Regions from separate parts of the Ferrovibrio sp. GW821-FHT12B10 genome, predicted to be linked through region 1. Evidence: predicted binding sites of a transcription regulator. Region 1 holds the regulator's gene; the other holds the start of a gene.
What was found. The regulator PhoB, encoded in region 1, activates phosphate uptake and scavenging genes when phosphate is short. The targets are predictions, from matches to a motif close to TNTCATAAAACTGTCA.

Region 1 (4,756 bases):
CTTGAGATGCTCCAGCTCGACGCGCGGCGACGCGGTGTCGGGGTGGCCTTCGGGATAGCAGCCGACGCTGATCTCGAAGTCGCCGATCTTCTTGAGGCCGGCGATCAGGTCCGTCGAATTGGCATAGCCCTGCGGATGCGGCGCAAAACCGCCAGTGCCTTCCTGCGGATCGCCGCGGAGCGCCACAATGTGGCGGATGCCGGCCTGCCAGTAATGCTGGGCCACCTCGTCCACTTCGCCCTTCGAAGCGCCGACGCAGGTGAGATGCGCGGCCGGCTTCAGGCCGGTTTCCTTGAGGATGCGCACCACGGTGTTATGAGTGCGCTCGCGGGTCGAGCCGCCAGCGCCATAAGTCACCGAGACGAAACGCGGCTCCAGCGGCGCCAGGCGCGTGACGCTGCGCCACAGGCTTTCTTCCATCTCCGCCGTCTTCGGCGGGAAGAATTCGAACGAGACCTTCAGCGGACCAGACCGCCGGGCGGCGTGAGCGTTGGCATCGGGCAACGTGGTCATTCTGCGGCACTCTTGTGAGAGGTGGACATAGCAGCGACGGCGCCATGCTTGACGGCGTGCCAGATATGGACGGTGAGCGACTGGCCAGGCAACGCGATCACCGGATCGGCATCCAGGCCGGCCGAGGCGCACCAGCCGCGCAGTTCGGCATCAGAGAAGCCGAGGCGCCGGTGGGCATGACGTGCGCGCAGATCTTCCAGGTCATGCGGCGCGAAATCGATGACGATCAGCCGGCCGCCGGGTTTCAGCACCCGCACGGCTTCCTGGATCGCCTTTTGTGGTTCGTCGGCGAAATGCAGCACCTGATGGATCACTGCAGCATCGACGCTGCCGCTGTCGAGTGGCAGGGCATACATGTCGGCCTGCCGCACCTGACAATGCTTGATGCCGGCCCGTTCCAGATTGGCGCGCGCGATGCTCAGCATGTCGCGGCTGAGATCGACGCCCAGGCCACGCTTCACATGCGGGCTGAGGATTTCCAGCAGGCGCCCGGTACCGGTGCCGATGTCCAGCAGATCGTCAACCGGCGCACCCTGCCCCAGCAGCCGCAACACGGCTGCCTCCACCTGTTCCTCGTCCACATGCAGCGACCGGATCGCCGACCACTGGGCGGCGTTGTCGCGGAAATAGCGTTCGGCGGTTTCGGCGCGGGTGCGCTTCACCGCCGTCAGACGCTCGGCATCGCGCGCCAGCGTCGCGTCGTTGCGTGGCAGCAGGCTGCTGACCGCGCGCACCAACGGCGCGCCGGACAGGCGATCGCCAACGCGATAGAATGCCCAGGTGCCTTCGGGCACCCGCTCGAGCAGCCCCGCTTCGCAGAGCAGCTTGAGATGGCGGGAGACGCGGGGCTGGCTCTGCCCCAGGATCTGGGTGAGTTCGCTGACCGTGAGTTCGCCCTGGGCACAGAGCGCCAGCAGCCGCAGACGCGTCGGCTCGGCCGCAGCCCGCAGGGCGGCCATCAGGGTATCGAGGGTCAAGCTTGAGTCAGTCATGGGTCAAACATAAACATATCTTTATGTATTTGTATAGGGCCAAAAACGGGTCAAAAAAGAATCATCGCCATACAATCATCGTCAGGCTATGGTTCGGCCGCGTTCCCGCCATATTCAGACGTCAAAAAAACTATTCCCTTCCGCCTCTTAGCCGGGATTCCCCATGCTTTCAGCCTTGCTTTCCCGCCGTTTTCTCATGGTCGCCACCGCGGCCGGCCTCCTGCTCGGCCTCCAGGCCATTTCTGCTGCGCCCGCCCGGGCCGCAGCGCCTGACCAATTCATCCGCGAAGTCGGCGGCGACACTCTCAAGGCGCTGGGTGACCGCTCGCTAACCACTGAAAAGCGCGAAGGCCTTGTCCGCACTCTTATGACCTCGCATCTCGATCTGGATGCCGTCGGCCAGTTCTGCCTTGGCCGCTACAATCGTGGCCTGACCGATGTCCAGAAGCAGGAATACAACAGCCTCTTCCTGGATTATCTGGTGAAGGTCTATTCGCAGCTGCTGTCGCAGTATAACGGCGAGACATTGGATGTGCGCGACGGCGTGAAGGCGGCCGGCAGCGAGCAGGTGGTGGAATCGCAGATCAACCGCCAGAACGGTCCGCCGATCCGCGTTGAATGGAAGACGCATGAGAAGGACGGCAAGCCGCTGGTCACCGATGTGGTGGTGGAAGGCGTGTCGATGGCCTTCACCCAGCGCCAGCAGTTCGAATCCGTGATCCAGAATAATGGCGGCAAGGTCGAAGCCCTGTTCGCTGCGATGAAGAAGCAGATCGCCGGCCGCCGCTAAAGCGCAGCGCCAGACATAAAAAAGCCGGCCATCTTACGATGGCCGGCTTTTTCTTTGTCCCGATAATGACGGGTCAGGCCATAGCGGCGGCGGAGGTCAGCTCCAGCGCATAGCCAGCCGACCGCACCGTGCGGATCACATCCATCTCGCCATTGCCGTTCAACGCCTTGCGCAGGCGACGGATATGGACGTCCACCGTACGCTGCTCGACATAGATGTCGCGGCCCCAGACCGCATCCAGCAACTGGTCGCGCGATAACACACGGCCCGGATGCTCGAGGAAATAGCGCAGCAGGCGGAATTCGGTCGGACCCAGATGCACATCGCGGCCATTGCGAGTGACCTTGTGGGTAGCGATATCCATCACCAGGCCGCCATAGGTCAGCACCTCTTCCGCCAGCGCCGGCCGGATGCGGCGTAGCACCGCGCGGATGCGGGCCAGCAGCTCACCGGGGCTGAAGGGCTTGGCGATATAGTCGTCTGCGCCGGCATCCAGGCCGCGCACGCGATCGGCTTCCTCGCCGCGCGCCGTCAGCATGATGATCGGCACGTTGCGGGCGTTTGGATCGCGGCGCAACTGGCGGCAGACTTCAAGGCCCGACAGGCGCGGCAGCATCCAGTCGAGCAGGATCAGGTCCGGCATATGCTCGGCCACCTTCAACAGGGCCTGCTCGCCGTCCATCGCCTCGTCGACCGTGTAGTTTTCCTTTTCCAGGTTGTAACGCAGCAGCGCCAGCAGCGCCGCTTCGTCCTCGATCACGAGGACCCGCGGTTTGATCGCGACGTTCATCGCTGGCCTCCCGGCGCATTCACAACCGCATAGGCGGTATCGTCGCCTTTCGGACGGTCTTCCTTCTGCATCTCGCCGGTCACCGTGTAGTGGATCAGCTCAGCGATGTTCGTCGCGTGATCGCCGATGCGCTCGATGTTCTTGGCGATGAACAGCAGATGCGTGCTGCTGGTGATGGAGCGCGGATCCTCCATCATATAGGTCAGCAACTCGCGGAACAGGCTGGTATACAGCTCGTCCACCTCTTCATCGCGGGCCCAGACCGCATCGGCCTTGGCGGCATCGGCGGTGATATAGGCATCCAGCGTGTCCTTGATCAGGGCCTGGACCAGGGCAGCCATGCGCGGAATGGCATGCACCGGCCGCACCAGCGGCGCCTGGTTCAGCGCCACTGCGCGCTTGGCGACATTCTTGGCGTAGTCGCCGATGCGCTCGATCTCGGACGAGATGCGCAGCGCCGAGACGATGACGCGCAGGTCGTTGGCCAGCGGCTGGCGGCGCGCCAGTAGCTCGATGGCGAAATCGTCGACCTGGTTGCGCAGGACGTCGATCTTGGTGTCGCTCTTCACCACTTCCGAGGCCAGGTTGCTGTCGCGCTTCACGATCGCCTCGACGGCGGCGGAAAGCTGCGATTCCGCCAGGCCACCCATCTGCACGATGAGGGTCGACAGCTTTTTCAGCTCGTCGTCGTATTTCTGGACAATATGTTGCGGCATTTTCTTATGTCCTCACTCTGCTCAGCCGAAGCGACCGGTGATGTACCCCTGGGTCCGCTCGTCCTTGGGGTTGGTGAAAATCACCCTGGTATCATCCGTCTCGACCAGGTTACCCAGATGGAAGAAGGCGGTCCGCTGCGAGACGCGGGCGGCCTGCTGCATCGAATGGGTGACGATGACGATGGTATACTGCTCGCGCAGTTCATCCATCAGTTCCTCGATATGAGCGGTGGCGATCGGATCCAGCGCCGAGCAGGGCTCGTCCATCAGGATCACTTCCGGCGCCACGGCGATAGCGCGGGCGATGCACAAGCGCTGCTGCTGCCCGCCAGACAGGCTGGTGCCCGATTCCTGCAGCCGGCTGCCGACTTCCTTCCACAGGCCCGCCTGCTTCAGCGAGGTCTCGACGATATGGTCAAGATGGTCGCTGCTTTCGGCAAGACCGTGAATGCGGGGCCCATAAGCGACATTCTCGTAGATCGACTTCGGGAACGGGTTCGGCTTCTGGAACACCATGCCGACCCGGGCGCGCAGCTGCACGACATCGACCTGGCTGTCGTAGATGTTCAGCGCATCAAGGCGGATATCGCCGACCACACGGCAATCGCGGATCGTGTCGTTCATCCGGTTCAGGCAGCGCAGGAAGGTCGACTTGCCACAGCCCGACGGGCCGATCAGCGCGGTAACCGCGCGCGCCGGGATATGCAGGTCGACATCGCGCAAAGCCTGCTTCTCGCCATAGTAGACGCCGACTTTCTGGGTCACCATCTTGATTTCGATCTCGGACTGGCGGAGATCGACACCGCTACCATTCTGCATGAAAAGTCCTTATGGCTCCGAAAGGGGAATAACGCACAGACACGATCACCAGCGACGTTCAAACCGCTTGCGCAGCAGGATCGCCGCCAGGTTCATCACCAGCAGGAAGACCAGCAACACAATGATGGCAGCCGAG
Region 2 (4,756 bases), 1.4 Mb from region 1:
ACCCGCGCGGTATACTGGTTCTGTAAAAGAGTAAGGAGCAGCGCCCCATGCTGATCGCCCAGATTACCGATACCCATATCAAGCTGCCGGGCAAGCTGGCTTACCGGAAGGTCGACACGGCAACGATGCTGGAACGCTGCGTGGCGCATCTGGCCACGCTGAAGCAGCAGCCCGACCTGATCCTGCTGACCGGCGACCTGGTCGATCTCGGCCGCCCCGACGAATACGATCATCTGAAAGCCATCCTCGCGCCGATCCGGCAGCGCATCATCGCCATCCCCGGCAACCATGACGACCGCGACGCGATGCGCGATGCCTTTGCCGGCGGCGGCTACCTGCCGCGCGAGCGCGGCAGTTTCCTGCAGTTCGCGATCGAGGACGAGTATCCGCTACGCATCATCGGCCTGGATACCGTGATCCCCGGCCAGGGCGGCGGCGAACTCTGCGACAAGCGCCTGGCCTGGCTGGATGAGACGCTCAGCAAAAAGCCCGATGCCCCAACCCTGGTGATGATGCATCATCCGCCGTTCATCACCGGCATCGGCCATATGGACAAGATCGGCCTCAAGGGGTCCGACGGTTTTGAAAAGGTCGTCGCCCAATATCCACAGATCAAGCTGATCCTCTGCGGCCATCTGCACCGCGTGATCCGCGCCGATATCGGTGGCCGCACGGCGCTGACCTGTCCGAGCCCGGCACATCAGGTGGCGCTCGATATCGATAACGACGCGCCCAGCCGCTTCACCATGGAGCCGCCGGGCTACATGCTGCACTGGTGGCATGACAACCGGCTGGTCAGCCATACCGTGGCGATCGGCGATTACGACGGGCCGCATCCCTTCCACGGCCCCGACGGCAATCTGATCGACTGAGCGCGCTCAGTCCTCCAGCGCGTCCTTCCAGAACGGCCTGATCCGGTCGAAGGCCTTCCAAGCCGTGCCCAGATGCGCGAGCTGCAGCTGCTGCCGCCCGGCGAACCAGGCGGCGATGGCGGCGGCGGCTGGATCACGCGCCGGCGGCGGCAGGATGTTGCTGATCAGCGTGGTGCCGACGGCATTGTCATTCAGCGCGCCCAGGCAATCCTGCAGCTGCGCCAACGCCGCGATGAAGCGGCGGCTTTCCTTGCGGCTGAAGGCGGCGCGGAAATATTCCGCCGCATACCGCAGCTTCTTGGCGCGGATGCGCAGTTCGTGCAGCGCGTCTGTCTCCAGCGCCTCATGCTGCTTGCCCAGTTTGCGCAGCTTCTTGCGGCGACGCTGCAGCACCCCTGCGGCAAAGCGCGGCACCGGCAGGGCGGCGATCTCGGCCGCCTTCACCGCGCTGCCTTCGAGCACGGCGTCGAGGAAGGTTTCGAAATTGAGGCGGAAGGCGGCCAGCCGCGGCGCCAGCAGCGCGGATTGCAGGGCCTCCTGCGCCGCCACGCGCCGGTCCTCCAGCACGGTGGCCAGATGCGTCAGGCCCTTGGGCGCCTGCGGCAGGCCCTGCAGCGGCACCAGCGTCTCGGTGATGAAGACATCGAGGTCGCGCTTGCGGCCGAGCGGGCCGTTCAGCCAGCGCAGGTCTTCCAGCAGCGGCGACAGTCGCTCGCCATCCAGCATGTCGGCGAACAATCCGATGGCCGACCGCAGGCGACGCAGCGCCACGCGCATCTGGTGCACGCCTTCGATATCGCGATCGCGCAGCACCGGCGCGATATTGGCATCGAACTGCGCCAGGCACTGGCGTGCGATGGCGACGAAGGCCACCGCCGTATCGGACTCTTCATTCAGCGCCGTATCGAAAACAGCGGCGCGCAAGGCAGGCGGTTCGACGACACCGAGATCGGCCGCCGCCTGCACCAGCGGCGCGGCACCGGTCCAGCGCAAGGACAGATCGAGGCTGAGTTCAGCCGCCAGCGCATGCATGGCATCGGCGGCGGAATCCGCCGCGCCCTGCAGCACCAGCGCCTCATAGCTGACCGTCTGCTTGCCGCGCTGCAATTCAATCATGTGGCTCTGCACGTCCAGCGTCTGGCCGTCGCGCTCAAGGCTGATCGACTGCCCGCTCAGCTTGCCATCGGCGAGCAGCTGCAGCTCGCCATCCACCGCCGGCGCATCGGGCTGCGGCTGGCCCGACACCGGCAGCATCACATGCCGCAGACCGGCGCGATCCTCGGTGCCGAGGCAAAGCCAGCCGGCTGCGGCGAATCGGCGATCGGCCGTATCGAGAAGGCGAAGCTGTGACTGAATGCGACGGACGGGCCGCCCGGCCAGCAGCGGATGCTGGCGGAGGGATTTCAGCGAGCCCGGGGCAAGGCCGAGACGCAGCAGCGCGGGCAAGTCGCTCATGGCGGCGGACTCTATCGGAGCGGTTCTGAAAGGGTCAATGAACTCAGGCGTTTACGATTGTTACAGTTCTGCGAAACGGAGCATTCCAAGCCGCCTCAATTCCGCCCCTTTTGTCGACTTGAATACACTTCAGGCGGCAATTTTCGCAGCCTGCCGGGCCGTCCGGCATCATGGTCTTTCCCCCGGACCCGCCGGACGGCCCCTCATTTCCCCAATCCTTCCCGCATCTTGCTCACCTTCCGGCCCGGCTTCCGTCGATGGCGCCGGAATTTGGCTGCGTCTGTGTCGTTTCTGTCCCGCACACAGAAAGCGGTCCCATGAGCAAAGCCAAATCTCCCAAAGCCCCGATCAAGCTGGTGCAGCCGAGCGCGCCCCGCAAACGCCAGAGCACGCGGAAACCCGGCGCCGCCTCGGCTGTCGAGAAGCCGCGGCTGATGCTGCGCAACGCCACACCGCACGACATCCCCGGCATCCGCGCCCTGTCGGACAAAGTCTACGGCGCCACCGAGGGCGGCTACACCACGGCGCAATTGCGCGGCCATCAGCATCATTTTCCCGAAGGCCAGTTCGTCGCCGTCTATGACGGTGCCGTCGTCGGCTATTGCGCCACCTTCCGCATCACCGAGAAGCTGGCACTGAAGCCGCATGACTGGGAAGGCATCACCGGCCGCGGCTATGCCGCGCGCCACGATGCGCATGGCGACTGGCTCTATGGCCTGGAAGTCTGCGTCGATCCCGACTATCGCGGCCTGCGCCTGGGCCAGCGCCTGTACAACGCGCGCAAGCAGCTCTGCCAGCACCTGCATCTGAAGGGCATCGTGTTTGGCGGTCGCATGCCTGGCCTGAACCGGCGCTGGATGCAGCTGCGCTCGGCCGACAAGTATCTGGAGCTGGTGCTGAGCGGCCGCCTGCGCGATCCCGTCATCAATTTCCAGATGCGTAACAATTTCGAGCCGCTGGGCGTACTGCGCGCCTATATGGACAACGACCATGAATCGCGTGGCTTCGCCACGCATATGGTCTGGCGCAACCCCGAATTCGGCGACGCCATACACCACACGCCAGACAAGCCACCGCTGCGCGCCCGCGCCGCGCGCGTCGCTGCCGTGCAATACCAGCAGCGCCAGATTTCCTCGTTTGAGGATTTCGCCAAGCAGGTCGAGTATTTCGTTGATGTGGTGGCGGATTACAAAGCCGATTTCGTGCTGTTCCCCGAGTTGCTGACGCTGCAGCTGCTGTCGATCGAGAACCGTAACGCGCCAGCCGCCGAGGCAGTGGCGGCGCTGACGCGCTACACCGAACGGGTGAAGGCGTTGTTCAGCGAACTGGCGGTCAGCTACAACATCAACATCATCGGCGGCTCGCATCCGACCCGCGATCCGGTCGATGGCCATGTATACAACATCTGCTATGTCTGCCTGCGCGACGGCGCCGTGCATGAGCAGCGCAAGATCCATCCCACGCCGAACGAACGCTACTGGTGGAACATCAGCGGTGCCGACAGCTCGAATGTGATCGAAACCGACTTCGGGCCGATCGGCGTGATGATCTGCTACGATGCCGAATTCCCCGAACTTGCCCGTCACCTGACCGACCAGGGCGCGCAAATCCTGTTCGTGCCCTTCTGCACGGACGAGCGACAGAGCTATCAGCGTGTCCGCTTCTGCGCCCAGGCCCGCGCCATCGAGAACCAGTGCTACGTCGTGATGGCCGGCAATGTGGGCAACCTGCCCAGCGTCGAGAACATGGACATCCAATATGCCCAGAGTTGCGTGCTGACGCCCTGCGACTTCGCCTTCGCCCGTGACGGCATCGCCGCCGACACCACGCCGAATGTCGAGATGGTGGCGATCGCCGACGTGAATCTCGACAGCCTGGCGGCGGCGCGGCAGAGCGGCACGGTGCAGAACCTGAAGGACCGCCGCTTCGACCTCTACAACGTCACCTGGAAGGAGGCATCCGGCGGTCCGCGCGAGGCCGGGAGACGGGATACAGGGGCGAACGGCCGGCGGGAGGCGGCCGAATAGCCTGGTTTACAGGCTTAAAGTGGTGACTTTTTCTGCTATTCGCCCTAGGTTTGTGGCCAGATCATCCGTCATCGGACTGGCCGAGAATGCAGCATACCCGCGCCGCGCTCCAGAACAGGGCGCCGCTCCCGATCTCCGGCGACGCCGAGCCGCAGGAGCTTTTCCAGGCGATCTGCCGCGATATCGTTGAAGGCCTGGGCTGCACCCGGGCCAGCATCTGGCGCTTCACCCTGGCTGCTGACGCCATTCACTGCCGCAGTCTCTATGACCAGCGCGGCCGGCAGTTTCCGCCCGACACTGTTCTGACCGCGGCCGGCGTGCCGCTCTATTTCGAGATTATGCGGACGGAACGCCTGCTGGTGATCCCCGACTATGCGCAGCATCCGGCCACCCGCAACCTCG

Region 2: the regulator PhoB is predicted to act here: its motif matches at 2,388-2,403, upstream of AC1RRT_RS08360 (CYTH and CHAD domain-containing protein).

The regions. Positions count from the first base shown of each region.
Region 1 is NZ_JBXAQT010000001.1:3,024,209-3,028,964, reverse strand. Features, by position in the region: gene metF (methylenetetrahydrofolate reductase [NAD(P)H]) at 1-513, opposite strand, end outside; gene AC1RRT_RS15215 (ArsR/SmtB family transcription factor) at 510-1,505, opposite strand; gene AC1RRT_RS15210 (MlaC/ttg2D family ABC transporter substrate-binding protein) at 1,702-2,295, shown strand; gene phoB (phosphate regulon transcriptional regulator PhoB) at 2,369-3,085, opposite strand; gene phoU (phosphate signaling complex protein PhoU) at 3,082-3,801, opposite strand; gene pstB (phosphate ABC transporter ATP-binding protein PstB) at 3,823-4,569, opposite strand; gene pstA (phosphate ABC transporter permease PstA) at 4,666-4,756, opposite strand, start outside.
Region 2 is NZ_JBXAQT010000001.1:1,654,466-1,659,221, forward strand. Features, by position in the region: gene AC1RRT_RS08350 (ABC transporter ATP-binding protein) at 1-26, shown strand, start outside; gene AC1RRT_RS08355 (phosphodiesterase) at 48-872, shown strand; gene AC1RRT_RS08360 (CYTH and CHAD domain-containing protein) at 879-2,327, opposite strand; gene AC1RRT_RS08365 (GNAT family N-acetyltransferase) at 2,645-4,354, shown strand; gene AC1RRT_RS08370 (GAF domain-containing protein) at 4,441-4,756, shown strand, end outside.